3 regions of the Kocuria sp. SL71 genome follow, and region 1 is predicted to be linked to each of the others. Evidence: riboswitches for the same ligand, from Rfam matches in the RefSeq annotation. Region 1 holds a riboswitch; each other region holds the start of a gene.
What was found. A riboswitch is a leader RNA that binds a small molecule or an ion and turns the genes downstream of it on or off. The one in region 1 is predicted to bind S-adenosylmethionine.
Positions count from the first base shown of each region.

Region 2: it holds a riboswitch for S-adenosylmethionine, as region 1 does, so the genes downstream of both, OVA15_RS12945 (ABC transporter ATP-binding protein) here and metE (5-methyltetrahydropteroyltriglutamate--homocysteine S-methyltransferase) in region 1, are expected to answer to the same signal.
Region 3: it holds a riboswitch for S-adenosylmethionine, as region 1 does, so the genes downstream of both, OVA15_RS06715 (bifunctional o-acetylhomoserine/o-acetylserine sulfhydrylase) here and metE (5-methyltetrahydropteroyltriglutamate--homocysteine S-methyltransferase) in region 1, are expected to answer to the same signal.

Region 1 covers NZ_JAPPRE010000001.1:2,083,362-2,093,455, forward strand. Annotated here, with positions in the region: gene OVA15_RS09395 (amino acid permease) at 1-848, opposite strand, end outside; gene OVA15_RS09400 (adenylosuccinate synthase) at 1,180-2,466, opposite strand; SAM riboswitch class I at 2,662-2,761, shown strand; gene metE (5-methyltetrahydropteroyltriglutamate--homocysteine S-methyltransferase) at 2,886-6,320, shown strand; gene OVA15_RS09415 (DUF3151 domain-containing protein) at 6,547-6,966, opposite strand; gene OVA15_RS09420 (hypothetical protein) at 7,100-7,243, shown strand; gene glmS (glutamine--fructose-6-phosphate transaminase (isomerizing)) at 7,300-9,174, opposite strand; gene OVA15_RS09430 (mannitol-1-phosphate 5-dehydrogenase) at 9,372-10,094, opposite strand, start outside.
Region 2 covers NZ_JAPPRE010000001.1:2,835,361-2,845,454, reverse strand. Annotated here, with positions in the region: gene OVA15_RS12960 (MFS transporter) at 1-420, shown strand, start outside; gene OVA15_RS12955 (amino acid transporter) at 500-2,464, shown strand; gene OVA15_RS12950 (LLM class flavin-dependent oxidoreductase) at 2,590-4,011, opposite strand; SAM riboswitch class IV at 4,093-4,207, opposite strand; SAM riboswitch class I at 4,324-4,430, shown strand; gene OVA15_RS12945 (ABC transporter ATP-binding protein) at 4,429-5,229, shown strand; gene OVA15_RS12940 (aliphatic sulfonate ABC transporter substrate-binding protein) at 5,226-6,272, shown strand; gene OVA15_RS12935 (ABC transporter permease) at 6,269-7,165, shown strand; gene OVA15_RS12930 (AMP-binding protein) at 7,239-9,371, shown strand; gene OVA15_RS12925 (O-acetylhomoserine aminocarboxypropyltransferase/cysteine synthase family protein) at 9,479-10,094, shown strand, end outside.
Region 3 covers NZ_JAPPRE010000001.1:1,491,627-1,501,720, reverse strand. Annotated here, with positions in the region: gene gatA (Asp-tRNA(Asn)/Glu-tRNA(Gln) amidotransferase subunit GatA) at 1-900, shown strand, start outside; gene gatB (Asp-tRNA(Asn)/Glu-tRNA(Gln) amidotransferase subunit GatB) at 897-2,396, shown strand; gene OVA15_RS06730 (CPBP family glutamic-type intramembrane protease) at 2,504-3,316, shown strand; gene OVA15_RS06725 (S9 family peptidase) at 3,336-5,513, opposite strand; gene OVA15_RS06720 (CPBP family intramembrane glutamic endopeptidase) at 5,586-6,362, shown strand; SAM riboswitch class IV at 6,431-6,545, shown strand; gene OVA15_RS06715 (bifunctional o-acetylhomoserine/o-acetylserine sulfhydrylase) at 6,613-7,974, shown strand; gene metX (homoserine O-acetyltransferase MetX) at 7,976-9,157, shown strand; gene OVA15_RS06705 (endonuclease domain-containing protein) at 9,916-10,094, shown strand, end outside.

The sequences.
Region 1 (10,094 bases):
AGGATCACGGCGTTCATGACGGAGCCGGCGAAGGCCACGCCCGCGTTCTGCAGCACCAGGGTGAACGGCGAGATCGCGACGTCCTCGATGTCCGAGGCCAGCAGGTTCGGGTGCGTGTACGGCAGCAGGAAGCCGATCACGATGATCGCCAGCACGTAGAACAGCAGGATGCGCACGAACACGGTGCGGATCGCCTTGGGCACGGTGCGCTCGGGGTCCTCGGCCTCACCGGCCGCCACGCCCACGAGCTCGGTGCCCTGGAACGCGAAGCCGGCGACCATGAAGATCGCCAGGATCGACATGGTCCCGCCCACGAACGGCGCCTGCCCGTCGGTCCAGTTGCCGAAGCCGGGGGCGTCGCCGCCCCTGATGCCCAGCACCATCAGCACGCCCAGCACCAGGAAGACGACGACGGCGGCCACCTTGATCGCCGAGAGCCAGAACTCGCCCTCGCCGTAGGCCCGCGTGGACAGGGCGTTGAGCCCGAAGACGATCAGCAGGAACAGCGCCGACCAGACCCAGGCGGGGACGTCGGGGAGCCAGTAGCGCATGACCAGTGCGGCCGCCACGAGCTCCGCGGCCAGGGTGATGGCCCAGTTGAACCAGTAGTTCCAGCCGATCGCGAAGCCGAAGGACGGCGAGACGTAGCGCGCCGCGTGATCGCCGAAAGATCCGGAGGTAGGACGCCAGGCGGACATCTCGCCCAGGGACTGCATGAGCAGGAAGACCATGAGCCCGATCGCTATGTAGGCCACGAGCGCACCGCCGGGCCCGGCCGTGGCGATCGAGTTGCCGGAGGCCACGAACAGCCCGGTGCCGATCGCACCGCCCATGGCGATCATGGTCATGTGCCGGGTCTTGAGGCTGCGGCGCAGGCCCTCGCCCTCGGACCGCGCCGAGGCGGGGTCCAGTCTGGTGCTCTGTGTGGACACGGTCAGTCACTTCCGACGTCGGGGATCGAACGGCGCCGCGACGGGCATCGATCAGGGGCGCCTGCATGCACGATGAGGCGCAGCACGCCCAGGGGTCTGCCAGATGCTATCCGACACGGCGGGTGAGCCCGGTCCGCGCGCGGGACGGTCACGCAGCGGATGGTGACAGATCGGCACCCCATCAGGGCTGATGGGGTGCCGATCTGTCACCATCCCGAGCGCCTGTCATCGCACAGGCGAGGCGACGTCAGTCGATCAGGTCGCGCAGCTCGATCGTGTTCTCGCGGCCCGGGCCCACGCCGATCGCGGAGAACCGGGTGCCGGACATGGACTCGAGGGTCAGGACGTAGTCGCGCGCATTGGCCGGCAGGTCCTCGAGGGTCTGGGCCTGCGAGATGTCCTCCGACCAGCCGGGGAAGGTCTCGTAGATCGGCTTGGCGTGGTGGAACTCGGTCTGCGTCATGGGCATCTCGTCGTGGCGCACGCCGTCGACGTCGTAGGCCACGCACACCGGGATCTCCTCGAGCCCGGTGAGGACGTCGAGCTTGGTCACGAAGTAGTCCGTGAAGCCGTTGATCCGCGAGGCGTGACGCGCCATCACGGCGTCGTACCAGCCGGTGCGGCGCGGGCGCCCGGTGTTCACGCCGAACTCGCCGCCCACGGTGCGCAGCCGCTCCCCGGACTCGTCGAACAGCTCGGTGGGGAACGGACCGGCGCCCACGCGGGTCGTGTACGCCTTGATGATGCCGATCGAGCGGGTCAGGCGCGTGGGCCCGATGCCCGCGCCCACGCAGGCGCCGCCGGTGGTGGGGTTCGACGAGGTCACGAACGGGTACGTGCCGTGATCAACGTCCAGGAAGGTGGCCTGCCCGCCCTCGAGCAGGACGGTCTCGTCGCGGTCCAGGGCGTCGTTGAGCAGGCGCGTGGAGTCCACGATCATGGGCGCCATGCGCTCGGCGTAGCCCATGAAGTAGTCCACGATCTCGTCGGTCTCGAACGCGCGGCGGTTGTAGACCTTGAGCAGCAGCTCGTTCTTCTGCCGCAGGGCGCCCTCGATCTTCTGGCGCAGGATCGACTCGTCGAGGATGTCCTGCGCGCGCAGGCCCAGGCGCCCGATCTTGTCCATGTACGCCGGCCCGATGCCGCGACCGGTGGTGCCGATCGCGCGCTTGCCCAGGAACCGCTCGGTGACCTGGTCGAGGGTCTGGTGGTACGGGGCCACCAGGTGCGCATTGGCCGAGATGCGCAGCTTGGAGGTGTCCGCGCCGCGGGCCTCGAGGCCGTCGATCTCCTCGAACAGCGCCTGCGGGTTGACCACCACGCCGTTGCCGATCACGGGGGTGGCCCGCGGGGAGAGGATGCCTGCGGGCAGCAGCTTGAGCTCGAACTTGTCGCCGCCCACCACCACGGTGTGCCCGGCGTTGTTGCCGCCGTTCGGCTTCACGACGTAGTCCGCGCGGCCGCCGAGGATGTCCGTGGCCTTGCCCTTGCCCTCATCGCCCCACTGGGCTCCGACGATCGAGATGGCTGGCATGCGACTGCTCTCCTGACTGGGCCCGCACGAGGTCTGGATGCCGCGCCACGCGCCTTGTGGAGGCCATGGCGGATCGCGCGCCACGGGCCGAGGGCGCGACGGTCCGGGGCGATCCTATCGCGCGCCCCTCCCTGGCGGCCGTGGGAGATCTCGGGGGTTGACAAGCAGGGCCGCCTGGGGTGGTATTTATCTCGCTATCTATCCAGAGCGACCGAGAGACCTGGCTCGTCGACGTCGCAGCAACCATCCCCGCGGATCTCGCGGGGAACGGTGCTCCCGCCAGGACCGATGGAGCGTCTTCTCAGACTTCCGTGGTCCACCGGACCCGTGCCCCGCCGCGTCTTCAGCGGCGGCGCGGGCCTCCGTGCGCACCCCGTGGTCTGCCCTCCATCGGGCATCCACGGAAAGGCGAACACGGAATGCCCGATCACCATCCCCCAGCACCGCGCTCGGATCGTCCCCCGGAGACGGGGGCGCCGTCGCGCCGCAAGACGGTGCCCGCGCTGTCCTACGAGCTCTACCCGCCGCGCAGCGCAGCCAGCACCGAGTCCCTCCTGCAGACCATCGAGGCCCTGGCGCCCACGGTGCCGGACTACGTCTCGGTCACCGCGGCGGTCGATCCGCAGCGCCGCGTCCAGTCCATGGCGCTGCTGTCCCACCTGATCTTCGAGACCCCGCTGCGCCCCCTGGCCCACGTGCTGTGCACGGGAGTCACGGAGATGCAGCTGCGCGAGCTGATCCACGAGCTGCTGGACCTGGGCGTGCGCGGCATCCTGGCCCTGCGCGGGGACCGGGATCCGGCCGTCGAGCCCGGCCCTGAGGAGCTGCCCTTCGCCCGGCATCTGGTGGACCTGATCCGCTCGGTCGAGCGCGGCCGAGCCGCCCAGCTGTGCGCCGGCAACGTCTCGATCGGCGTGGCCGCCTATCCGATCAAGCACCCCGAGTCGACCTCCGTGCACCAGGACCTCGAGGTGCTGCTGGCCAAGCAGCGCGCCGGCGCCGACTTCGCGATCACTCAGCTCTACCCCGAGGCCGACGACTACGCGGCCTTCGTGTCCCGGGCTCGTCGCGCCGGAGTGGAGCTGCCGATCATCCCCGGGATCATGCCGGTCACGAGCCTGCGCCGGTACCTGCGCATCTGCGACCTGGCCGGCCTGGAGCCGGACCCGCTGCTGGCCCACGAGCTCGAGACGGCCGACTCGGACGCCGAGCGCCACCGGATCGGCGTCCGCTCTGCCGTGCACAGCGCACGCGCTGCCTTGGATTCCGGGGCTCCCGGGCTGCACCTCTACACGTTCAACCAGCACGAGGCCGCCCTGGACGTCCTGGAGCAGCTCGATCTGCCCCGCCCCACCCCTTCAGCCGGACTCGCCGGACTCATCCCCGCATCCCAGCCCGCCGACGGGCGCCCCATCCGCACCTATAAGGAGACCGCAGTGACCATCTCGAACGACGCCCAGCCCGCCGCCTTCCCGACCGCCACGATCCTGGGCTATCCCCGCATCGGCCCGAACCGCGAGCTCAAGCGCGCGCTCGAGTCGCACTGGGCCGGACGCAGCGACCTGGAGCAGCTCGAGTCCTCCGCCGCCGAGCTGCGTGCCTCCACCGCCGAGCGCCTCGAGGGGCTGGGCCTGGAGCAGGCCTCGGCCGTGCCCGGCTCCTACGCGCTCTACGACCACGTGCTCGACACCCTGATCGCCGTCGGCGCGGTGCCGACGCGCTTCGGCGACCTGCGCACCGAGACCGGAACCGTGGACCGCTCCGGGGAGTTCGTGCTGGCCCGCGGCGACGACGCCCGGCAGCCGCTCGAGATGACCAAGTGGTTCGACACCAACTACCACTACCTGGTGCCCGAGATCGGCGCGCAGACGCAGTTCGCCGCAGCGCCCGGCCGCCTGCTGGAGCAGCTGGCCGAGGCCTCCGAGCAGGGCCGGAGCCTGCGCCCCGTGCTCGTGGGCCCGGTGACCTTCCTGGCCCTGGCCAAGGACGACGGCACCGCAGCCGAGCCCATCGAGCCCCTGGATCGTCTCGAGGAGCTGCTGCCGATCTACGGCGAGATCCTCGCAGCACTCGAGGATGCCGGGGCCGAGTGGGTGCAGATCGACGAGCCCGCCCTGGTCGCGGACCACTCCCGCCTCTCTCAGCAGGACCTGCGCGCGGCGATCGAGCGCGCGGCCGGATACCTGGGAGGGCTCGACGAGCGCCCCCAGCTGCTGCTCACCTCCCCCTACGGCGATGCGGGCGAGCTGCTCGGCGCGCTGACCGGCTCGGGTGCCGAGGCCGTGCACGTGGACCTCGTTCGCGGCGGTCTCACCGACGACCAGCTCGGCCTGTTCACTTCGGCAGACGCCCCGGTGCTCGTGGCCGGAGTCGTCAACGGGCGCAACGTCTGGCGCACCGACCTCTCCGCCGCACTCGAGCGGCTCGAGGGCTTCCGCGACGCAGGCGCCCGGGTCTCCGTGGCCACGTCGAACTCGCTGATCCACGTGCCGCACACCCTCGAGGCCGAGCCCGAGCTCGACCCCGAGATCCGGTCCTGGCTGGCCTTCGCCGACGAGAAGGTGCGCGAGGTCGCCGTCCTGGCACGCGGGCTCGCCGAGGGCCGCGGGGCCGTGGCCGCCGAGCTGCAGGAGGCCGACGAGGCCCGCCGCACCCGCGCTGCGGCCCCGGGTGTGCGCATCGACGAGGTCCGCGGCCGCACTGCTTCCCTCACCGAGGCCGACTCGCAGCGCGGCACCGCCGAGCAGCGTCGCGCAGCCCAGGCGGGACGCTCGTTCGGCAGCGGCCGCCTTCCAGTGCTGCCCACCACCACGATCGGGTCCTTCCCCCAGACCGGGGAGGTCCGCCGCGCCCGCGCCGATCACCGCGCCGGACGGATCGACGACGCCGCCTACGACGGCTTCCTGCGCGAGGAGATCTCCCGGGTCATCGCCCTGCAGGACGAGTTCGGCCTGGACGTGCTGGTGCACGGCGAGCCGGAGCGCAACGACATGGTCCAGTACTTCGCCGAGCACTTCGACGGCTTCGCGACGACCGCCAACGGCTGGGTGCAGTCCTACGGCTCCCGGGCCACGCGTCCGTCGATCCTGTGGGGCGACGTCTCCCGCGAGGGCGAGGGGCTGCGCGGCGAGGCCTTCACGGTCCCGTGGATCACCTGGGCGCAGCAGCAGACCGACAAGCCGGTCAAGGGCATGCTCACCGGGCCGGTCACCATCCTGGCCTGGTCGTTCGTGCGCGACGACCAGCCGCTGGCCGAGACGGCCGATCAGGTGGCCCTGGCCCTGCGCGATGAGATCGCCGACCTCGAGGACGCTGGGATCGGCATCATCCAGGTCGACGAGCCGGCCCTGCGCGAGCTGCTGCCCCTGCGCCGAGCTGATCGCAGCGCCTACCTGGACTGGTCGGTCGAGTCCTTCCGCCGGGCGACCTCCTCGGTCGACGACGCCACGCAGATCCACACGCACCTGTGCTACTCGGAGTTCGGCGAGGTCATCGCCGGCGTAGACGCGCTGAACGCCGATGTCACCAGCATCGAGGCGGCCCGTTCGCGCATGGAGGTGCTGGCCGACGTCCGCGCGGTCGGCTTCGAGCGCGGGCTCGGCCCCGGCGTATGGGACATCCACTCCCCGCGCGTGCCCAGCACCGACGAGATCGAGTCGCTGCTCATCCAGGCCCTCGAGCACGTCAGCTCCGAGCTGCTGTGGGTCAACCCCGACTGCGGCTTGAAGACCCGCGGCTACGACGAGACCCGCACCTCGCTCGAGCACCTGGTCGAGGCCACTGCCCGCGTGCGCGAGAGCCTGGCGGCCAGTCAGGCCGCCTCCGTCGAGACGGCTGAGGCCTCCGCGGTCTGATCAGCCGTCCGGGCCTTCGCTGCTCGGCGACGACGAACGGCGCGGCCGCACCCCTGCTGCAGGGAGTGCGGCCTTCGCCGTTCGTCATCAGGCCATCGCCGGGGTCGACGCCAGCGATGGATCTCGGCGGCCCGCGCCAGGTGTCGGTGGGCCGTGCAGCCACGGGGCAGCGGACCGCCGTGCCGGCGTCGTCGTCACTGCATGAGGCCGCCCCTCCGGGTCGACGTCAGCTCTGGAGCTGCTCGGCCGCCGTCGGGTCGGAGTCGTTGAGGAACTTCTGGATGCGCTGGGCCTCGTCGAGCTCGCCGATGGCCGCTGCCGCCTGGCCCAGAGCCGACAGCGCGCGCAGGAAGCCGCGGTTGGGCGCGTGGCTGTACGGCACCGGGCCGTGGCCCTTCCAGCCGCTGGCGCGCAGGGCGTCGAGACCGCGGTGGTAGCCCACTCGGGCGTAGGCGTAGCCCTCGAGCGTCCGGCCGTCGGCCAGCGCCTCCTCGGCCAGGATCGCCCAGGGCAGCTGCTCCTTGGGGAAGGCCGGCGCCAGGTCCTCGGCCTCGTCGCCGGCGTCGAAGCGCGCGACCAACTCCGCGTTCTCCTGCAGCAGGGTGGGATCGGGCTCGCCCAGCAGGTTCTTGCCGATGCTCGACATCGGTGCTCCTCTCGTCGTGCGTGCCCCGGGCTCCCCGGGACGCTCTGCTCCCAGCCTATGCGTGGTGGCACCACGCCCGCTCGGCCGCTGAGATCATGCTTCCGTGCGGCCCAGCCGCCGAGATCCCGCTTCCGTGCGCGAAATCGCCCGAATCGCGCACGGAAGCATGATCTCGGCGCGACGAGTGCAGGGAAGCGGGATCTCGGCCGACGGCGGCGTGCGCTGGCAGGCGCAGCAAGGCGCGACGCAGGAACGACGGCGGCCCGGCATCCCCTGAAGAGCAGGGGATGCCGGGCCGCAGCGCGGGTTGCGCGGATCAGGCCGCGCGAGAGGTCACTCGACCGTGACGGACTTGGCCAGGTTGCGCGGCTGGTCGACGTCGTAGCCCTTGGCCTCGGCCATGGCGGAGGCGAAGATCTGCAGCGGCACGGTGGCCAGCAGCGGCTGGAGCAGCGTGGGCGACTGCGGGATGCGGATCACGTGGTTGGCGTAGTCCTCGACCGAGGTGTCGCCCTCCTCCGCGATCACGATGGTCTCGGCACCGCGGGCGCGGATCTCCTGGATGTTGGAGACGACCTTGGAGTGCAGCGAGTCGCGGCCGCGCGGGGACGGCACGATCACGAAGACCTTCTGGCCCGGCTCGATCAGGGCGATCGGACCGTGCTTCAGCTCGCCGGCGGCGAAGCCCTCGGCGTGGATGTAGGCGATCTCCTTGAGCTTGAGCGCGCCCTCCATGGCCACCGGGAAGCCGACGTGGCGGCCCAGGAACAGCACCGAGGTGGTCTCCGCGAAGTCCTTGCCGAGCTGGCGGAGCTGGTCCTCTTCGTCGATGACGGCCTGGACCTTCTCCGGCATGGCCTGGAGCTCCTCCAGGACGTCCTGGATCTCGTCGGCGAACATGTTGCCGCGCAGCTGCGCCAGGTACAGGCCCAGCAGGTAGGCGGCGGTGATCTGCGCCAGGAACGCCTTGGTGGAGGCGACCGCGATCTCCGGGCCGGCGTGCGTGTACAGCGAGGCGTCCGCCGCACGCGGGATGGAGGATCCGTTGGTGTTGCAGATCGCCAGGACCTTGGCGCCCTGCTCCGAGGCGTGGCGCATGGCCATGAGGGTGTCCATGGTCTCGCCGGACTGCGACAGCGCGACGACCAGGGTCTTCTCGTTGACGATGGGGTCACGGTAGCGGAACTCGTGCGCGAGCTCGACCTCGGTGGGGATGCGGCACCAGTGCTCGATCGCGTAGCGGGCGACCTGGCCGGCGTAGGCGGCGGTGCCGCAGGCGATCACGACGATCTTGTCGACGGAGCGCAGGACGGACTCGTCGATGCGCAGCTCGTCCAGGGTCAGCTTGCCGTTCTCGTCCAGGCGGCCCAGAAGGGTGTCGCGCACGGCGGCGGGCTGGTCGTGGATCTCCTTGTCCATGAAGGACGGGAAGCCGCCCTTCTCCGCGGCCTCGGCGGACCACTGGACCTCGAAGGGCTTGCCCTCGGAGGGGGCGCCGTCGAAGTCGGTGATCTCGAAGCCCTCGGGGGTGACCGTGACGATCTGGCGGTCCTCCATCTCGACGGCGGACTTGGTGTGATCGATGAAGCCCGAGACGTCGGAGCCCAGGAAGTTCTGGCCCTCGCCCACGCCGATGACCAGCGGGGAGTTCAGGCGGGCCGCCACGATGCGGTCCGGGTGGTCGACGTGGATGGCCAGCAGCGTGAAGGCACCCTCGAGTCGGGCGCAGGCCAGCTGCATGGCGCGGGTCAGGTCCTGGTCGGCCTGGTTCTCGTAGATGTCGGCGAGCAGGGAGGCGGCGACCTCGGTGTCGGTCTCCGACACGAAGGTGTACCCCTTCTCGGTCAGCTCGCGCTTGAGCTCCACGAAGTTCTCGATGATGCCGTTGTGCACGACGGCCAGGCGGCCACCGGCGACGATGTGCGGATGCGCGTTCTCATCGGTGGGGCCGCCGTGGGTGGCCCAGCGGGTGTGCCCGATGCCCAGCGGGGACATCGGCAGCGGGTTCGCCGCGAGCTCTGCATCCAGAGCGGCGACCTTGCCGGCCTTCTTGCGCACCTCCATGACGCCGTCGGCGAGCACCGCTACGCCGGCGGAGTCGTAGCCGCGGTACTCCAGACGACGCAGTCCCTCCAGGACCACGTTCAGAGCATTCCGGTTCTCATCGATCTCGGGGGCGCGCCCGACATATCCCACGATTCCACACATGCCGGGAATGCTACCGCAAACCTGCGACCGCACACCGGTGTCGGTGCAGGCAGCGGGCACCGGCCTGCGACGACAGGGCCCCGCCTCCGTCACACGTCGTCGCGCGCTGCTGCGCTCCCGTCGCGCTGCGTCGACGACGACGGCCCCCACCCCCATCCCCCGAAGGGGCAGGAGCGGGGCCGGCGAGGCCGCGGTGATCAGGCCGCGGCGAAGACCTCCGACAGCGCTGGGAACAGCGGATGCTCCTCGGCGATGCCGGTCAGGTCGGTGACCAGGGCGTCGGTGGCCTGACGATCGCCACGTGCGGCGGCCAGGCGGGCCTGCAGCTCGGCGGACTCCGGGTCCTCGGGGACGTCGAAGGCCAGGGCCGCGGCGACGGCAGCCACGAGGGCGTCGGCGCTCAAACCGCGCTCGGCGAGCTCGGCGGCCGGGCCGACGAAGCGCTCCGTGCGCGAGATCTTGCGCAGCGGGGCACGGCCCACGCGCTCGACGGTGTCCGGCAGGTGCGGGTTCGTGAAGCGGGTGATGATCTTCTCCACGTAGGCCTGCTGGACCTCCGGCGCGAAGCCGAACTTGGCCACGAGCAGCTCCTTGGTCTCGGCCAGCACGGCCTCGACCTGGGAGCGGACCTGGGCATCGGCCAGGACGTCGGAGATCTTGGTGATCCCCGCCTGGCGACCGAAGTACGCGGTGGCCGCGTGCCCGGTGTTGACCGTGAACAGCTTGCGCGTGATGTACGGCTCGAGGTCCTCGACCCAAGTGATGCCCGGGACGTCCGGGGTCTGGCCCTGGAAGGGAGCGGACTCGACGGCCCACTCGTGGTAGGTCTCCACAGTGACGTCCAGGCCCTGGCCCGGCGCCTGATCCGGCACGATCCGGTCCACCGCGGTGTTCGCGAAGATCGCGACCTGATCGGCCTC
Region 2 (10,094 bases), 750 kb from region 1:
GCGGGTGCGCTGTCCAGTCGGATCGGGCGGCGCCGGTTCTTCGTGGGCTTCGGGCTGCTCTGCGCAGCGGTCTCCCCCGTCATCCTCCTGGCGCTGCTGTCCGGGGCCCTCGGAGCCGGCATCGGCACGGTGCTGCTGCTGGCAGCCGCGCTGCAGGTCACGACGGTGACCGGCTACGGGCCGGTGGGCGCCTATCTGACGGAGCGCTTCCCCGACGAGATCCGGGCCAGCGGATACGGGGTGGCCTACAGCATCTCGATCGTGCTGCCCGCTCTCTACCCCTATTACCTGACGCCGCTGCAGCAGCTGCTCGGGCCGCACGCGGCGATCGCCGCGGTGCTCGCGGTGGGCGGGCTCCTGGTGGCCTTCGGCGGGCTGCTCGGCCCCGAGCCAGATCGGTCGGGTCCGCTGCCCGACTGATCGGCAGATCGCGGCTCACAGGCAACTGCCAGCCGCCTGAGGCCCTCGGCGGCGGGGCCTTGAGCGGGACAGGCGCATCATGTACGCCATGATCGCACCGCCCTCCCGCGCCACCGCCTGGCTGCTGGCAGGATCCCCCTCCGCCTCCTACGGCGCCCCGCATCGCCGACCCGATCGCGACGAGAAGACCCATCCCTGGTGGAAGGTCATGTGCCTGTCCGGCGTGGACTACTTCTCCACCCTGGGCTATCAGCCCGGCATCGCGATCCTGGCCGCCGGGCTGATCTCCCCGCTGGCCACCCTGGTGCTGGTGGCCGTCACACTCTTCGGCGCGCTGCCGGTCTACCGGTGGGTGGCGGTGGCCTCCCCGCACGGCGCCGGCTCCATCCGGATGCTCGAGACGCTGCTGCCGCGCTGGAGCGGCAAGGTGCTGGTCCTGTGCCTGCTCGGCTTCGCGATCACGGACTTCGTCATCACCATGACCCTGTCCTCGGCCGATGCCGCCGTGCACATCGTCGAGAATCCGCACGTGCCAGCCGAGGCGCATCACTGGCAGTTCTGGGTGACCGTCGGGCTGCTCCTGCTGCTGGGCGCGGTGTTCATGGCCGGGTTCTCGGAGGCCATCAGCGTGGCCGTCGTCCTGGTCCCCGTGTATCTGAGCCTCAACGCCGTGGTGCTGGCGGTGGGCTGGTGGCAGATCGCCCGCTCGCAGGAGATCGGATTCGCGCAGTGGTGGCATGCGGCGCTGAGCCAGCACTCCTCGCCCTGGGCGGCGGTCGCCGTGGCTGCACTGGTGTTCCCCAAGCTGGCGCTGGGCCTGTCCGGCTTCGAGACCGGGGTCTCCGTGATGCCTCTGGTGCGCACCTCGCGGGGCTTGCGGGGCCGCGTGGAGGGCACCCGACGACTGCTCACGACCGCTGCGCTGATCATGGCCGGGTTCCTGCTGACCTCGTCGCTGGTGTGCACGATCCTGATCCCGGCCGGGGACTTCGAGCCCGGCGGCGCTGCCAACGGGCGGGCCCTGGCCTACCTGGCGCACAGCCTGCTGGGCGAGACCTTCGGGTCGGTCTACGACCTGTCGACGGTGCTGATCCTGTGGTTCGCGGGCGCCTCGGCGATGGCCGGTCTGCTCAACCTCATCCCGCGCTACCTGCCGCGCTACGGCATGGCGCCCGAGTGGACCCGCGCTCCGCGGCCGCTGGTGCTCACGATCCTGGCTGCCGCCCTGGTCGTCACGGCGGTCTTCCGCGCCGACGTGGATGCGCAGGGCGGGGCCTACGCGACCGGGGTGCTGGTACTGATGCTCTCGGCCTCCTTCGCCTCGACCCTGTCGGCCGGAAAGCGGGGGCACCGACGCACCGCCGTGGGATTCGCGGCGATCACCGTGGTGATCGCCTACACGACCGCCGACAACATGATCAGCCGCCCCGATGGCCTCCACGTGGCCCTCGTGTTCATCGCGGCCCTGCTGGCGGCGTCGTTCGCCTCGCGGGTCTGGCGGGCCTCGGAGCTGCGGATCCGCAGCATCGATTTCGACGAGACCTCCCAGGACTGGCTGCGCAGCTGCCGCGGCCGCACGGTGCGGCTGATCGCGCACCGGCCGCGCACCCAGCTGGGCGCAGCAGGGGCCCAGGCCCAGCAGCTCCTGCTCAGCGACCCCGACCTGGCCGAAAAGCTGCGCGACGAGCGCGAATGGCATCGCCTTCCCTCGGCCGACGGCGTCCTGTTCGTGGAGGTGACCCTGCGCGATCCATCGGACTTCGAGGACCGGCTGCGCGTGAGCGCCCACGAGATCGACGGCCACCGCGTCCTGCGCGCCGAGGGCTCGTCGGTGCCCACCTGCCTGGCCGGCGTGGCCCTGGCCGTCCGGGACCGGACGGGGCGGCCGTCGCACCTCTACCTCGAGTGGTCCGACGGCTCGCCCCTGGTCAACTCCCTGCGCTTCCTGCTCCTCGGCCGCGGTCAGACGGCGACGGCGGTGCATGAGGTCCTGCGCCGGGCGGTGCCGCGCAAGCAGGACCGCCCGTTCGTGCACGTGACCTGAGGCTCCGCGCAAGCAATGGGGCCGTCCGTGACGGACGCGATCTCCTCGTCCGAGTGGGGTTCGACGAGCGTGCGTGCTGGCAGAGGCCCTCGGACGGGCCTCTGCTCATCGGCCGAGCCGGCGACTCAGCCCTGCGACAGATCCCGCGACGGGGTGTCCGCGGTGGACGGCCTGCCCACGTAGGCCCCGCGGTACTTGGCCGCCGGGTGGGTGTCGAGCACCTTGGTCTGCCCGGCGCCGTAGACGTTCTCGCGCAGGGTGGGCCCGTCGTAGTCCGTGCGGTAGCGACCGCGCTTCTGCAGCTCCGGGACCACGTGCTCCACGAAGTCCTCGAACGAGCCCGGGGACACGTGGTAGGCCAGGTTGATCCCGTCCAGCCCGCCCTCGTCGATCCAGGTCTCGAGCTGATCGGCCACGGTCTGCGGCGAGCCCACGACCACGTCGCCCATGCCGCCGATCGCGCAGTGGCGGGCGATCTCCTCGCGGGTCCACTGCTTGGCCCCGTCCTGCATGGTGAACGGAGTGAGGAAGGACTGGATGGCCTCGGTCTTGACGTAGTTCAGGACCTCGTCCTCCTGGAACTTGGACAGATCCAGCCCGGACCAGCCGCCGATGATGGCCTGCGAGGCCTCCAGGTTGGCATAGCTCTGGTACTCGCGGTACTTGGCCTGGGCCTTCTCGTCGGTCTCGTCGACCACGACGGAGAGCATCGCGTAGATCTTCACGTCGTTCCGATCGCGCCCCTCGGCCTCGACCTTGTCGCGAATCCGGTCGGTCATGTACCGGGTGAGGTCCGGGCGCAGGGCGCCGATGAACACGGCCTCTGCGTGCTTGCCGGCGAAGGCCTGACCGCGCGAGGACGCCCCGGCCTGGAAGATCAGCGGCGTGCGCTGCGGGCTGGGCTCGGTGAGCGCCGCACCAGGCACCGTGAAGTGCTTGCCCTGGTGCTGGATCGGGTGGACCTTGGCCGGATCGGCGTAGATCCCGCGCTCCACGTCCCTCACGACGGCGTCGTCCTCCCAGGAGCCCTCCCACAGCTTGTAGCAGACGTCGAGGAACTCCTCGGCGATCTCGTAGCGCTCGTCGTGCTCGATCTGCGTGGGCAGACCCTGGTTCTCGGCCGCCGAAGACAGGTAGGAGGTCACCACGTTGAAGCCCACGCGCCCGCGGGTCAGATGATCCAGCGTCGCGTACTTGCGGGCCAGCGTGTACGGCTGCTCGTAGGTGACCGCACTGGTCACGCCGAAGCCGAGGTTCTTCGTCACCGCGGCCATGGCGGAGATCTGCATGAACGGATCGTTGACCGGGACCTGCGCGCCGCCGGCGATCGATGGGGCGGCCGAGTTGCGGTAGATGTCGTAGATGCCGACCACATCGGCCAGGAACAGGGCGTCGAAGCGGCCTCGCTCGAGCACCTGGGCCAGGTTCGTCCAGTACTCGATCGTGTTGTATTCCGTGGCCCGCGAGCGCGGGTGGCGCCACAGCCCGAAGCTCTGGTGATCCACGCAGGTCATGTCGAAGGCGTTCAGGGAGATCCGCTTGGCCATAGAAGGCTGCTCCTGAGAAGACAGACCCGCGCCCCGTGCGCCGCTCATGCCGCGGCCAACCTGCGGGTCCAGCGCGTGCGTGCGCCGTACTTGCCGCACGCGGTCTAGCGAGCGGCCCGATCCTCACCTGGGGCACCCCGCTACGGGAGAGGGTTGCCGTCCGGCCAGCCAGGGCTGTGGGCCGGAACTCTTGATCGTGTGAGCGTCATCCTATGCACACCTGAGGCGACGGTGCGAAGCCCGTGCCGCGCGTTGCCCCGCTCGTCCTCCGATTTGCTGTCTCCCCGGACCAGGGCATTGAATGACCCCCGGTTCCCATCCGGAGCGGCCGAGAGACCTGGCTCGTCGACGCCGCAGCAACCAGTGCCGTCCATCCGCGGCACAAGGTGCTAATGCCAGGACCGATGGAGTGATGTGATGATCTCTGCACCCCCGTCCGCCCTGAGCACGGTCGATGCCGCCTCCCTGACCTTCGATCGGGTCGGCAAGTCCTTCCCGTCTTCCGGGGGCCGCCGGCGCGACGTCCTGGCCGATGTCAGCTTCGAGGTCCGCCCCGGGGAGATCGTCTCCGTGCTGGGCCCGTCGGGCTGCGGCAAGTCCACCCTGCTGCGCGCGGTGGCCGGTCTCGGCACCGCCACGGCCGGACGGGTCCTGATCGACGACGCGCCCGTGCGCGGCCTGGACCCCCGCTGCGCGGTGGGCTTCCAGGAGCCGCGGCTGCTGCCGTGGCGCACCGTGGCCCGCAACGTGGCGCTCGGACTGCCGCGCGGCGTGCGCGGCCTCGAGGCCGAGCAGCGGGTGGCCCACCTGCTCGAGCTGGTCGGGCTGTCCAGGCATGCGGAGGATCGCCCGTCGGAGATCTCCGGAGGCATGGCGCAGCGGGCCTCGCTGGCTCGGGCGCTGGCGCGCAACCCGCAGGTGCTGCTGCTCGACGAGCCGTTCGGCGCGCTCGACGCACTGACGCGCCTGAAGATGCAGGACCTGCTGCTGGAGATCCACGCCGCCGATCCCACGACGGTCCTGCTGGTCACCCACGACGTCGAGGAGGCCCTGGTGCTCTCCGACCGCGTGGTCGTGCTCGGGACGCCGCCGGAGGGCGGGCCGGCGGGCATCCAGGAGATCCTCACGGTGGACTCGCCCCGCCCGCGCCACCGCGATGATCCCGAGCTGACGGGTGCCCGCAGGCACCTGCTCGGCCTGCTGGGCGTGGAGGCATGAGCGGGCTGACGCGTCGTCGCCTGCTGGGCCTGGCCGCCGTCGGGGCCGCCGCCGCGCCCCTGTCCGGGTGCGTCATGGAGGGCGAGGGCCCGGGCCGCGGCATGGCCGCCGGCTCGGACACCGAGATCTACCTGGACTACGCGACCTACAACCCGCTGTCGCTGATCATCCGCGAGAAGGGCTGGCTGGAGACCGTCGCCGCCGAGGGCGGCCAGGAGGTCCACTGGACGTTCTCGGCCGGGTCCAACAAGGCCAACGAGTTCCTGCGCGGCGGGGCGATCGACATCGGCTCGACCGCGGGCTCGGCCGCGCTGCTGGCGCGCACCAACCGCTCCCCCATCCGCGCGATCGACATCTGCTCCCAGCCGGAGTGGGCAGCACTCGTGCGCACCGCGGACTCGCCCCTGCGCTCGGTCGAGGATCTGCGCGGCAGGTCGGTGGCGGCCACCAAGGGCACGGATCCCTACTTCTTCCTGCTGCAGGCGCTATCAGCGGCGGATATGGGCTTCGACGAGACCACCGTGGTCAACCTCCAGCACGCCGACGGCCGCTCCGCCCTGACCAGCGGGCAGGTGGACGCCTGGTCCGGGCTCGACCCGATCATGGCCGGCGCCGAGCAGGACGGGGCGGTGCTGTTCCAGCGCGACCTGGCCTTCAACACCTACTGCTTCCTCAACGCCCGCGAGCTGTTCCTGGAGATCAACCCGCGCGGGGCCCAGATGGTCGTGGACGTCTACGCCCACGCCCGCGCCTGGGCGCTGGAGAACCCCCAGGAGGGCATCGCGATCCTGGCCGAGGCCTCCGAGATCGAGACGACGACGGCCGAGCGGGTCTGGGAGCGCACGCACCTTGACATCGACCCGGTCCCCGGCGACGACCAGCTCGAGGTCCTCGAGCGCATCGCCCCGATCCTCGTGGAGACCGGTGACGTCCCGGACCTGGAGACCGTCCAGAAGGCCATCGACACCATCCTCGACGCGCGGTTCGCGCAGGAGGCCAGCGCCCAGCGCGCGGCCGAGATCATCGAAGGGCACAGCGCATGAGCGTCACGACCACCTCCGCACCAGCCTCCGAGGCTCCGGAGCCCGCGGGCTCCGACCGTCCCGGCTCCCAGCGTCCGGACTCGCAGCACTCGGTCCGCACCCCCGCCCCGCGGGGCTCCATCCTGCGCAGCCCCTGGGCCCGGGTCGGCCTGGGCCTGCTGCTGCCGGTGGCACTGCTCGCGCTGTGGCAGCTGCTGTCCACGAACGGCACGTTCTCCCCGGTGCAGCTGCCTCGTCCCCTGGCGGTCCTGCAGTCCGGTGGCGAGCTGCTGGCCGACGGGGCGCTGTGGACCCACATCGGGATCTCGACCCAGCGCGTGGTCGTCGGATTCGTGATCGGCTCGCTGCTCGGGCTGGCCGTGGGCGCCCTGATCGGGCTCTCCCCCTGGGCCAGTGCCCTGGGCTCGCCGCTGATCGGGGCGCTGCGCGCGGTGCCGTCGCTGGCGTGGGTGCCGCTGCTGCTGCTGTGGATCGGGATCGGCGAGAACTCCAAGGTGACCCTGGTGGCCATCGGCGCGTTCTTCCCCGTGTTCACCACGGTCTCGGCCGCTCTGCGGGAGGTCGACCGCCATCTCGTGGAGGCCGCCCGATCCTTCGGCTTCTCCGGTCTGCGCCTGCTGCTGACCGTCCAGCTGCCGGCGGTCATGCCCTCTGTGATCTCCGGCCTGCGCCTGGCCCTGGCCCAGGCCTGGCTGTTCCTGGTGGCCGCCGAGCTGCTCGGCTCATCGATGGGCCTGGGCTTCCTGCTCACCGACTCCCAGAACAACGGGCGCACCGACCGCCTGCTGCTGGCCATCGTCCTGCTGGCGATCCTGGGCAAGCTCACCGACGCCCTGCTCGGGCTGTTCGAGCGCTGGGCCCAGGCCCGCTGGGGCGCAGTGCGCCGGACCTGAGACCCTGGAAGCCGTCCTCGACCCGTTCCGAGAACCCGCCCGCAGCCGCGGGCACCCCGCAAGGAGCACCCGTATGAGCGCACCGCAGTCCTACTCCGATCCCCTGGCCCCCACGCCGAATCCCGCGCGGATCTCCGATGAGGCGCGCGTGGCCTTCTGGGCCGAGCAGGCCTCCCGCCTGGACTGGGCGCAGCCGTGGCACACGACGCACCGCTTCGACAAGCCGCAGCGGATCGGCACCGACGACGACGGCAGCCCCACCTACTCGGTACCCGAGATCGCCTGGTTCGAGGGCGGCAAGCTCAACGTCGCCGTCAACTGCGTGGACCGCCATGTGGAGGCCGGGCGCGGCTCGCACGTGGCCCTGCACTTCGAGGGCGAGCCCGGCGACCGCCAGACCTGGACCTACGCCGACCTGCAGAAGGCCGTGGCCCGGGCTGCGAACGCGCTGGAGTCGCTGGGCGTGGTCCAGGGCGACCGCGTGGTGATCTACCTGCCGGTGATCCCGGAGACCGTGATCATCACGCTGGCCTGCGCCCGGATCGGGGCGGTGCACTCACTGGTCTTCGGAGGCTTCTCCGCCGAGGCGCTGCGCTTCCGCGTCGAGGACACCGGCGCCAAGGTCCTGGTCACCACCGACGGGCAGAACCGCCGCGGCAAGGTGGTGCCGGTCAAGGCCCAGGCAGATGAAGCGTGTGCCGGCACCAACGCGATCGAGCACGTGCTCGTGGTGCGCCGGACCTCCCGGCCCGGCAACGCGAAGCTGCCGGCCGGCAAGCGCGGGGCGCGCTCCAAGGACCAGATGGAGCTGCCCTGGACCCAGGGCCGGGACCTGTGGTGGCACGAGCTGCTCGAGTCGGTCTCCGACGTCCACGAGGCGCAGGCCTTCGACGCCGAGACGCCGCTGTTCATCATCTACACCTCCGGTACCACGGGCCGCCCCAAGGGCCTGGTGCACACCATGGGCGGCTACCTGGTCCAGGCCGCCTACACGCACGCCCTGCTCTTCGACCTGCTGCCGGATGCCCCGGACGACCACGGCGTGCTGCGCCCGCAGGAGCTCTCCGCCGTCAACGACCCCGCCAAGGTGGACGCGACCGTCCACTGGTGCACCGCCGATCTGGCCTGGGTCACCGCGCACACCTACGAGATCTACGGCCCGCTGGTCAACGGCGTCACCGAGGTCATCTACGAGGGCACTCCGAGCACCCCGGACTTCGGCCGGCACTTCGACATCATCGAGCGCTACGGCGTGACGACCTACTACACCGCCCCCACGCTGATCCGCTCGCTCATGGGGGCGTTCCCCAAGGGCCTGCCCAAGGTCTGGAACCTGTCCTCGATCCGCCTGCTGGGCACGGTGGGCGAGTCCATCAACCCCGAGGCCTGGCGGTGGCTGCGCGAGCAGGTGGGCCGCGGCGAGGTCCCGTTCGTGGACACCTGGTGGCAGTCCGAGACCGGCTCCTGCGTGGCCTCGCCCCGGCCCCACGATCCGCAGTTCGCCCCTTCCGGGACGTTCCCCGAGGGCACCCCGCACACCGCGGCCAAGCCGGGCTGCGCGGTGCGCCCCGTTCCCGGGGTCTCGACCCGCGTGGTGGACGCGGCCGGCGAGGAGGTCGCGGCGGGCGAGCAGGGCCTCGTCGTGGTGGATGCGATCGGGCCGTCCATGGCCCGGACCGTGTGGGGAGACCCGCAGCGCTACCTGAGCTCGTACTGGGCGGACTTCGGCGAGCGCGGCTGGTTCCTGGCCGGCGATGGCGCCCGGCTCGACGAGGAGGGCGATCTCTACATCCTCGGCAGGGTCGACGACGTCATCAACATCTCGGGGCACCGGCTGTCCACGATCGAGATCGAGTCGGCGCTGGTCACGCATCCGCTGGTCGTCGAGGCCGGGACCGCTCCGGTGGCCGATGCGCTGACCGGCCATGCCGTTCTGGCCTGCGTGGTGCTCACCTCGGAGGGCCGTGCCCTGCCCGAGGCCGAGGTCCGCGAGACCCTGCGCGCCCATGTGGCGCAGGAGATCGGCCCGATCGCCAAGCCGCGCGAGGTGATCCCCGTGCCCGATCTGCCCAAGACCCGCTCCGGGAAGATCACCCGGCGCCTGCTCGCCCAGCTCTACGAGGGGAGGCCGCTGGGCGATCGCTCGTCGCTGCAGAACGAGGGGTCGCTCGAGGCGATCGAGCAGATCTTCTCGGCGCGCGGCTGACCCGCACCCACTATCGCCGCCGCGTCGCCCTGCTTGCGGGGCCCCACCCGGCGGCACAGACTCCCCAGCAGGACCCACACCAGGGGCGCGCCCCACGAGGAGGACACATGCCCGAGCACCAGTTCGGATTCCGCACCCGTGCGCTGCACGCAGGCGGGACTCCCGATGCCGAGCACGGGGCCCGCTCCGTGCCGATCTACCAGACCAGCTCGTTCGTGTTCAAGGACGCCGATGACGCCGCCAACCTGTTCGCCCTGCAGAAGTACGGCAACATCTACTCGCGCATCGGCAACCCCACGGTCGCGGCCTTCGAGGAGCGCGTGGCCTCCCTGGAGGGCGGCATCGGCGCCGTGGCCACCGCCTCCGGCATGGCCGCCGAGTTCATCACCTTCGCCGCGCTGTGCGGGCAGGGCGATCACATCGTGGCCTCGTCCCAGCTCTACGGCGGCACGATCACCCAGCTCGACGTCACCCTGCGCCGCTTCGGCGTGGAGACCACGTTCGTGCAGGGCACCGACCCGGCCGACTTCCGGGCCGCCCTCACGCCGCAGACCAAGGCCGTGTACACCGAGCTGATCGCGAACCCGTCGGGCGAGATCGCCGATCTGGAGGGGCTGGCGGCCGTGGCCCACGAGGCCGGGATCCCGCTGGTCGTGGATGCCACGCTGAACACCCCGTACCTGAACCGGCCCTTCGAGCACGGTGCGGACATCGTGATCCACT
Region 3 (10,094 bases), 590 kb from region 1:
GATGCGGCCATGCTGCACGAGGTCGTCGGCGGCCATGACCCCAAGGACTCGACCTCGCTGAGCGATCCGGCCGAGGGCTTCGTCGAGGCCGCACGGGCAGGTGCTGCCGAGGGCGGGCTGAAGGGCCTGCGCGTGGGCGTGCTCAAGGAGCTGACCGGCGAGGGCTTCCAGCCCGGCGTCGAGCAGCGCTTCCGCGAGGCCGTCGAGGCACTGGAGAAGGCAGGGGCGAGCGTCGTCGAGATCGAGACGCCGAACTTCAAGTACGCCCTGGGCGCCTACTACCTGATCATGTCCTCGGAGGTCTCCTCCAACCTGGCCAAGTACGACGGTGTCCGGTTCGGCCAGCGCGCCCTGCCCAAGGACGGGCACGTGACCATCGAGCGCGTCATGTCCGCCACGCGCGCGGAGAACTTCGGCGCGGAGGTCAAGCGCCGCACGATCCTGGGCACCTACGCCCTGTCGGCCGGCTACTACGACGACGCCTACTACGGCTCGGCGCAGAAGGTCCGCACGCTCGTGCAGCGCGATCTGGACGCGGCGTTCGAGCAGGTCGACGTCCTCGTCTCGCCCACCGCTCCCACCACGGCGTTCCCGCTGGGCTCGGTCGACGAGCAGGCCGATCCCATGCAGATGTACCTCAACGACATCGCCACGATCCCCACCAACCTGGCGGGCGTCCCGGCGATCTCGATCCCGGCGGGCCTCTCGCCCGAGGACGGGATGCCGGTCGGCTTCCAGTTCATGGCCCCCGCTCGTGAGGACGCGCGCCTCTACCGCGCGGCCGCCGGTCTGGAGCGGCTGATGGAGGAGGCGAACGGAGGCCCGATCTGGAAGGACCTGCCGGACGTCGTCGAAGCCGTGGCCAAGCTGTCGGAGACCACTGAGGGAGGCGCCAAGTGAGCGATCAGATCCTGTCCTTCGAGGAGGCCATGGAGGACTTCGACCCCGTGCTCGGGTTCGAGGTCCACGTGGAGCTCAACACCGCGACCAAGATGTTCGACTGGGCGCCGAACACCTTCGGCGACGAGCCGAATACCAACACCACGCCCGTCTCGCTGGGACTGCCCGGCGTGCTGCCCGTGGTCAACGGCAAGGCCGTGGAGTACGCGATCAAGCTCGGGCTCGCCCTGGGCTGCCAGATCGCCCCGGTCTCGCACTTCGCCCGGAAGAACTACTTCTACCCGGACACGCCCAAGAACTTCCAGACCTCCCAGTACGACGAGCCCATCGCCTTCGACGGCCAGCTCACCGTCGAGCTGGAGGACGGCACGCCGTTCACCATCGAGATCGAGCGGGCCCACATGGAGGAGGACGCCGGCAAGCTGACCCACAAGGGCGGTGCCGGTCGCATCCAGGGCGCGGAGTTCTCGCTGGTCGACTACAACCGCGCTGGCGTGCCGCTGGTCGAGATCGTGACCCGCCCGATCGTCGGAGCCGGGGACCGCGCTCCGGAGCTCGGCAAGGCCTACGTCAAGGCGATCCGCGAGATCGTGAAGAACCTCGACATCTCGGATGCCCGCATGGAGCGCGGCAACGTGCGCTGCGATGCCAACGTCTCCCTGATGCCCAAGGGCACCACCGAGTTCGGCACGCGCTCGGAGACCAAGAACGTGAACTCCCTGCGCGCGGTCGAGCGCGCCGTGCGCTACGAGATCCAGCGCCATGCCGCGGTGCTCAAGGCCGGCGAGAAGATCGTCCAGGAGACCCGTCACTGGCACGAGGACACGCGCTCGACCACCTCGGGCCGTCCCAAGTCGGACGCCGATGACTACCGCTACTTCCCCGAGCCGGACCTGGTGCCCGTGTGCCCGGATCCCGCCTGGGTGGAGCAGCTGCGGGCCTCGCTGCCGGAGCCCCCGGCCCAGCGCCGCGCGCGTCTGAAGGAGGAGTGGGGCTACTCGGACGAGGAGTTCCGCGACGTCGTCAACGCAGGCGTGACCGAGGAGATCGCCGCCACCATCGAGGCCGGCGCCTCCAAGGCAGCTGCCCGCAAGTGGTGGATGGGCGAGATCGCCCGCCTGGCCAACAACGCGGGCGTGGAGACCGCGGATCTGGGGATCACCCCGGAGCACGTGGCCGAGGTCGAGTCGCTGATCGGCGAGAAGACCATCAACGACAAGATCGCCAAGCAGGTCCTGGGCCACGTGGCCGAGGGCGAGGGCACCCCGGCGCAGATCGTGGAGGCCCGTGGCCTGGCCGTGGTCTCCGACGAGGGCGTGCTGATCTCCGCGATCGACGACGCCATGGCGCAGATGCCGGACGTCGTCGAGAAGGTCAAGGGCGGCAAGGTCCAGGCCGTGGGCGCTCTGATCGGCCCGGTCATGAAGGCCACCAAGGGCCAGGCGGACGCCGGCCGCGTCCGCGAGCTGATCCTGGAGAAGCTCGGGGTCTCCTGAGCCGTCTCGTGAAGGTCGATCGCGCCCGGGAGCCATGCTTCCGGGCGCGATCTGCACTCCGGCCCGGGTCGGCATTCCCGGCCCGACGACACCCTGAAGGAGCACACATGACCACCATCTGGAACTACCGCGGCGACGACCGGGCCCTGTGGGCGGTGATCGCCGCGATCGTCGGCTCCTATGTGCTGGCCATGCGCCTGGCGCGGTGGGATGCCACCTGGCAGTGGGTTCCGCTCGCCCTGCCGGTCGCGGTGCTGCTCATCTGGTTCTTCCTGGCCGAGGCGGGTGTGCGTGATCTGGGGTTCCCCGCGCCCAGGGATCGGGGCAGCGCCGCAGCCGGGCCGCTGGGCGGGGCGAGCGCGCTCGTGATCGGCGCTGCGCTCGGTGGCGCCGGGGCGGCGGTCCTGCCGCTGCTCCAGGGCGGCCAGCCCGAGCTGCTGGGCCAGGCGGCGGTCTCGAGGCTCGGCGGACCGGCGGTGGCCGCTGTGCTGGCTGCGGTCGCTGCGGCGGCGCTGGAGATCGTGTTCCGCGGTGCGCTGCTCCGGCTGGCGATCGCACGGTGGTCGTCAGGCACTGCGATCACGGTCTCGGTCCTGCTGGCGGTGCTCGGGCTTCTGCCCGTCATGCTCACGCGCAGCGCAGGCACCTGGTCCTGGCTAGCGGCCTCGGCGTGCGCGGTGGCGGTGCTGAGCCTGACGCTGGCCTGGGCTGCCGTGCGCACCAGGTCGCTGTGGATGCCCCTGGGCTGGGCGGCGGGACTCGCAGGAACGGGCGCCGCCGTGCTGCAGGGCTGGCCTGCTCAGGCCCTCGGGGCATGGGCCGCCGCCGGCGCCGCTGCCGCTGCCGGTCTCCTGCTGATCCCCGCGGTCCTGGTGCTCGAGCGGGTGCGGCCCTCCGGCTCAGAACGCCGGGCGGCGTGAACGGGCGGATTCCTTCGGCTCAGGCCAGCCCCAGGCGCTCCAGGGCCCAGGCGTCCTCCCACGCGTTGTCGTGCCACTGCTGATAGCGCCCCGAGGCTCCGCCGTGGCCGCCGGCCATCTCGATGCGCATGAGGATCTGCTCGCGCTTGTCCGGGTTCTCGTGACGCAGGGCCGCCACCCACTTGGCGGGCTCCACGTAGAGCACGCGGGTGTCGTGCAGCGAGGTCACGGCCAGGATCGGCGGGTAGTCCCTGGCGGAGACGTTCTCGTACGGGGAATAGGCCTTCATGGTTCGGTAGACCTCCGCGGAGTCGAGGGGATTGCCCCATTCCTCCCATTCGAGCGCGGTCAGCGGCAGCTCGGGCATGAGCATGGAGGTCAGCGGGTCCACGAACGGCACCGCGGCCACCGCACCGCAGTACAGCTCGGGGGCCAGGTTCAGCACAGCGCCGACCAGGAGTCCGCCGGCTGAGCCGCCCATCAGCACGACCCGGTCGGCGTTGATGTCCGAGCGCGCGCCCAGGTGCCGGGTCGCCGCGACGACGTCTGTGAAGGTGCGCCGCTTGTGCTCCTTCTTGCCGGACTCGTACCACTGCCGCCCGAGCTCGCCGCCGCCGCGCACGTGGGCGATGGCCCAGACCGCACCGCGGTCCAGCAGCGAGATCCGCGAGTACGAGAACGACGGATCCATGCTGATCTCGTACGAGCCGTAGGCGTAGACCACCGCGGGTGCCGGCTGCGCGGCGTCCCGGCGGCGGATGAGGGTGATCGGGATCCGCGTGCCGTCCTCGGCCTGGGCCCAGTCGCGCTCCACGCTGTAGTCGGCAGCCGAGTAGTCGCCCAGCACCGGCTGCTCGCGGCGCAGGACCGGATCGGGCAGCTCGGTCCCCGGCGCATCCAGGATGAGGTCGAAGACGCGCCGCGGGATCACGAAGGACTCGGCGGTGAAGCGCAGGACGGGGGAGTCCGGCTCAGCGGCGGTGAGGGAGACAGCCGTGAGCTCGCCGGGCACCTCGAGGACATGGGGCTCGGCCTGGCTCTCCGTGCCGAGTCCCTTCAGCGGCAGGATGCGCAGCCCCGGCAGGATGTCCTCGCGGACCTCGAGAACCAGGTGATGCTGTGTGGCGGCGAAGCCCAGCACGCGCAGTCCCTCCCTGGGTGCCACGATGTCGATGCCGGGCGGGAATCCGTCGCCGGGCAGTTCCGCCGACTCGCCGGGCAGGTCCGACAGCTCGATCAGGCTCAGGCGTCCATCCGGAGCCTGGCGATCGTGCTGGAGCAGGACGACGTCCCGGCCGTCGATCCGCACGGGCTCCGCCGAGGCGAGAACGCCGGCCCCGCGCGGCACGACCACCTGTGGGGCCTGCTCGCCGGCCTCCTCGATGCGCAGGATCGAGACCTCCGAGTACTCCGAGCACCCGGCCTCGAGCACGAGCCAGCGCCGGTCCGAGGAGAGCTCGGCCCCCAGCCACAGGCCGGGGTCGTCCTCCTGGGCGATGGTGATGTCCTGCTCGAGCGGGGTCCCGAGCACATGGCGGCGCAGGCGCCACGGCCGCCAGGTGTCGTCGACCTCGGTGTAGAAGACGGCGTCTCCGGCGGGGGAGAGGAAGGCGCCGTAGGAGGTCTCCGGGATCTCGTCGTCGAGCGTCCGGTCGGCTGCGAAGTCGTGGACGCGCACCGTGAAGCGCTCATCCCCGGTGGTGTCCTCGGCCCAGGCCATCCGGGTGCCGTCGTGGGTGATGTCGAAGGCGCCCAGCGACCAGAACTCGTGCGGCTGCGCGCGGGCGTTGCCGTCCAGGAGGGTCTGCTCGCCGGGCAGGGACTGACCTGCCACGATCTGCGGCGGCTCCCACCCCTCCTCAGCAGCCGGGACGCGGCACTGCACCGAGTGCTCCCCGCCCTCCACGGTGCGCGTGAAGTACCACCAGTCGCCGCGCCGCCACGGCACCGACAGGTCCGTCTCCTGCACGCGGGTCCGGACCTCCTGGAAGAGCCGCTCGCGCAGCGGGGCCAGCCGGGCGGTGGCGGACTCGGCGTAGGCGGTCTCGGCCTCCAGATGCGCGATGACCTCCGGGGACTCCTTGTCCCGCAGCCACTCGTACGGGTCCAGGAAGGCATCGCCGTGGAACTCGCGGACGTGGTCGCGACGCACGGCCGACGGGGGAGCGAGCGGAAAATCCGAGTTCTGGGAGGTCATGGCGCCCATCGTAAGAACCGGCGCCGACAGCATAGGCCGCTGCCGTCGTGCCCCTGGCCCACAATGGAGCCCATGACCGAACAGCGCTCCCAGGCCCCAGCCCAGCCGTCGTTCGGCTCCCAGAGAGCCGATCTGTGGCTGCAGATCCTGCTCGTGCTGGGCGTCTCGCTGGGGGCCAGCGCCCTCTGGTCGCTCCTCGACCTCGCCGAGACGCTGTCCACCAGCTCGATCGCCGAGTCGAAGGCCTCCATGAACGCGGCGCAGAGCGGCTTCCCCCTGTTCGACGTCCTGCGCCGCAGCCTCGGGATCCTCTTGGCTCTGGTCCCGCCGCTGCTGGCGCTCTATCTGCTGGCGGGCTCGGCCGGTCAGCTGCGCGGGCTGCTGCACCGGATCGGCCTGGACCGCCGGGCCCCGCTGGCGGATCTGGGGCTGGGGGCGCTGCTCTTCGCCGTCATGGGCCTGGGCACCCTGGCGCTGTACCAGGCGGGCCGCCAGCTCGGGATCACCGCCGAGATCGTCACCAACGCGGGCGGGACCTCCTGGTGGGAGGTGATCCTGCTGCTGGCCTCGGCGCTGCGACACTCGCTCGTGGAGGAGATCATCGTCGTCGTGTTCCTGGCCGATCGCCTGCTGCGCGTGGGATGGACGTGGCCGGCCGTGCTGATCGGCTCGGCCCTTCTGCGCGGCAGCTACCACCTGTACCAGGGCGTCGGTCCGGCGCTGGGCAACGTGGTGATGGGACTGGTGTTCCTGTGGCTCTACCGCCGCACCGGACGCGTGATGCCGCTGATCATCGCCCACTTCCTGCTGGACGCCGTCGGCTTCCTGGCCGGACCCCTGCTGTTCTGACGGAGGGCTCCACAGACCACGGAACCCTGGTTTGCGCCGGAGCCGTGCTCGTCCGAGAATGGGAACCAGGTCACGAGAGCCAGCGACAAGCCCCAGCTAGCTGGCCGGCAACCCTCCTTCCGCGGTGGGGTGCCCTGGGTGAGGACCGGGCCGGTCGCGCACGCGGCACGGCAAGCGCGGGTCACGGCACCCGGTCCGACGGGTGCGTCGGACCTCGGTCCGCGGCCCTGGAAGACAAGGAGTCGCCGACATGTCCGCACAGCAGCCCACCCCCTCCGCACCGCAGGGCTGGAGCTTCGAGACCCGTCAGATCCACGCCGGTCAGGAGCCCGATCCCGTCACCGGCGCCCGCGCGCTGCCGATCCAGCAGACCACCTCGTACGTCTTCCCGGACGCCGAGACCGCAGCCGGTCGCTTCGGGCTCAGCCAGGTCGGGCCCATCTACACCCGACTGACCAACCCCACCACCGAGGTCGTCGAGAACCGCGTCGCCTCCCTGGAGGGCGGGACCGCAGCTGTCATGGTCGCCTCCGGTCAGGCCGCCACCACCTACGCGATCCTCAACGTGGCCGGGGCCGGCGATCACATCGTGGCCAGCCCGTCGCTGTACGGAGGGTCGTTCAACCTGTTCAAGCACACGCTGTCCCGGCTCGGGATCGAGACCACTTTCGTCTCCGATCCGGACGATCCCCAGGCCTGGCGCGACGCCGTGCGGCCCAACACGAAGGCCTTCTACGCGGAGTCCATCCCGAACCCCCGCAACGACGTCCTGGACCTGGAGACGGTCTCCGCGATCGCCCACGAGTCAGAGGTCCCGCTGATGGTCGACAACACCATCGCGACCCCGTACCTGCTGCGGCCGTTCGAGCACGGCGCGGACGTGGTGATCCACTCCGCCACCAAGTTCCTCGGCGGGCACGGAACCTCGGTCGGCGGGTTCATCGTGGACTCCGGGCGCTTCGACTACACCCGCTATCCGGATCGCTTCCCGGGCTTCACGGAGCCGGACGAGTCCTATCACGGCCTCGTGTTCGGCGAGGTCTTCGGGGAGAACGGGCCGTTCGGGGCCAACGTGTCTTTCGCGTTCAAGATCCGCACGCAGCTGCTGCGCGACATGGGCGCTGCCATCTCCCCGTTCAACGCCTTCCTGATCGAGCAGGGCATCGAGACGCTGTCGCTGCGCATGGAGCGCCACGTCGCCAACGCTCAGACGGTCGCCACCTGGCTGGAGGCCCACGAGGGCGTCGAAGCCGTGTCCTACGCCGGGCTCGAGTCCTCTCCGTGGCACGAGCGTGCGCAGAAGTACGTCCCCGGCGGCGCAGGTTCGATCCTCGGCTTCGTGCTCGACGGCGGCTCGGAGGCCGGCCAGGCCTTCGTGGACGCGCTGAGCCTGCACTCGAACGTCGCGAACATCGGTGACGTCCGCTCGCTGGTCATCCACCCGGCCTCCACCACGCACGCTCAGCTCTCCCCGGAGGAGCAGCTGGCCGCCGGCGTCGCCCCGGGGTTCGTGCGGCTGTCCGTGGGACTGGAGCACATCGACGACATCCTCGCGGACCTGGAGCTCGGTTTCGCCGCGGTCAAGGCGCGCGGCGCAGGGGGATCGGTCTGAGGTGACCGCCATCCAGAGCACGACCGCGCGCTCGCAGCAGCCCTTCCGCACCGAGGGGCTGCTGCGCCGCGCCCGCATCGGCGACCTCGGGCTGGAATCCGGGGCCGTGCTGCCCGATGTCGAGCTGGCATACGAGACCTGGGGCGAGCTCGACGACCGCGCCTCCAACGCGGTGCTCGTCCCGCATGCGCTGACCGGGGACACCCATGTCACGCGCGGACGGGTCGCCGAGGACGCCACCTCCTTCGACCGTGTCTCCGCCGAGGCACCGGGCTGGTGGGACGGACTGGTCGGGCCCGGGCGGGCGATCGACACCGACCGCTTCTTCGTGGTCGCCATCAACATGCTCGGGGGCTGCTACGGCTCCACTGGTCCGTCGACTCTGATCCCGGAGGACAGCCCGCGGGCCGGTCTTCCGTGGGGATCGGACTTCCCCGCGGTGACGATCCGCGACTCGGTGCGCGCCGAGCAGCGCCTGGCCGAGCAGCTGGGCATCGCGTCCTGGCGGCTGGTCGTCGGCGGTTCCATGGGCGGTGCGCGGGCTCTCGAGTGGGCCGCCACGTTCCCCGAGCAGGTGCGCGCCTGTGCGGTGATCGCCTCGACCGCCGCCTCGAGCGCCGAGCAGATCGCATGGGGCCAGGCGCAGCGCCTGGCGATCCGCAACGACCCCGACTTCCGCGGCGGCGACTACTACGACGGCGTCATCCCCTCCGTGGGCCTCGGAATCGCACGGCGGATCGCGCACACCACCTACCGCGCGGCACCGGACCTCAACGCGCGCTTCGGCAATGCGGCGCAGGCCGGCGAGGATCCGGGGGCGCCGCTGCCGGGGCGCCGTCGGGGCCGGTATGCGATCGAGAGCTACCTGGATCATCAGGCCGCCAAGCTCGTGGGCCGCTTCGACGCCAACTCCTACCTGGTGCTCAACGACGCCCTCATGGGCCACGACGTCGGCCGCGGCCGCGGCGGCGTCAGGCAGGCGCTCGCGGCCACCACCTGCGACTGGCTCGTGGCCTCGGTCGACTCGGATCGGCTCTACCTGCCCTCGGAGTCCGAGGACCTCGCCCGGCTTCTGCCCGGCGACGTCCCCCACCGCACCATACGCTCCGGGGCCGGGCACGACGGCTTCCTGATCGAGCACGAGCAGATCGGCGAGCTGGTCCGAGCCGCCTTCCTCTCCTGAGGGGGCCCTACCGAAGCGACCCATCGACCCTCCTCGCCGCCGAGGGGACCCATTCGTCACGATTCACGCCGGATTAGACGTCCGATGCGTCCCGTCGGCGATCCCGTGCGCCCTGTGCGTCCCCTCGGCGTACTGGGCGCACGAGATCCCCGGTCCACACGGAATCCCGGACAACGGAGATCCGAAGTACGGAGTTCATGCCTCCACAGACGCCCTTTCGGGCACTGGACCGGGGCGACGACGGCGGGGAGCGGATCCGTTCGCATCGGTCGGCGCCGTGATCCGCTGCACTGTCTGCCATGCCGAGACCACGTCACAGTCCACCTGCCTGCCTGCAGGGCCGCGTCTTCACGACCGCCGAGGCTGAAGCGGCAGGCGTCGCGAAGCGTCATCTGTCGGGGAGGCAGTACTGCTCCTGGGGCAAGGGCCTGTGGTCCTGCGCCGATTCGCGCCCTGACCCCCGCACCAGATCCGGTCTGCTGAGGATCCTCCCGGCTCTGCAGCAGGAAGGCTGGGCAGCCAGCCACACGACGGCCGCCATCCTCCACGACTTCCGGCTCCCCGGCAGGCTCGGGCATGTCGGCGGCATCCATCTGTGCTCCTCGACAGGATCAAGGCCTCGAGGACGCGGCGTTGTCGGGCACCGGAGTCAGTTCCATGCCGAGGATCTCTGGACCGACGGATCGGTCCGCCTCACGTCCCCGGCCCGAACACTGCTGGACCTGGCCGCATCGACAGACGCCCGCGGTCGGCACGTCATGACTCACCAGCAGCTCGTGGCCGTCATCGACGGTGTGATCTGCGAGCACCGCACGGGCATCAGCCGGGGCGTGCCGGCGCTTCGCAGCCAGAGAGACCTCAGCAACGATCTCGAGCGGTTCGAGAGCCATCGCGGCGTCCGCAGGGTGCGCCAGGCCCTGCTGCGCGCGGTCGTCGG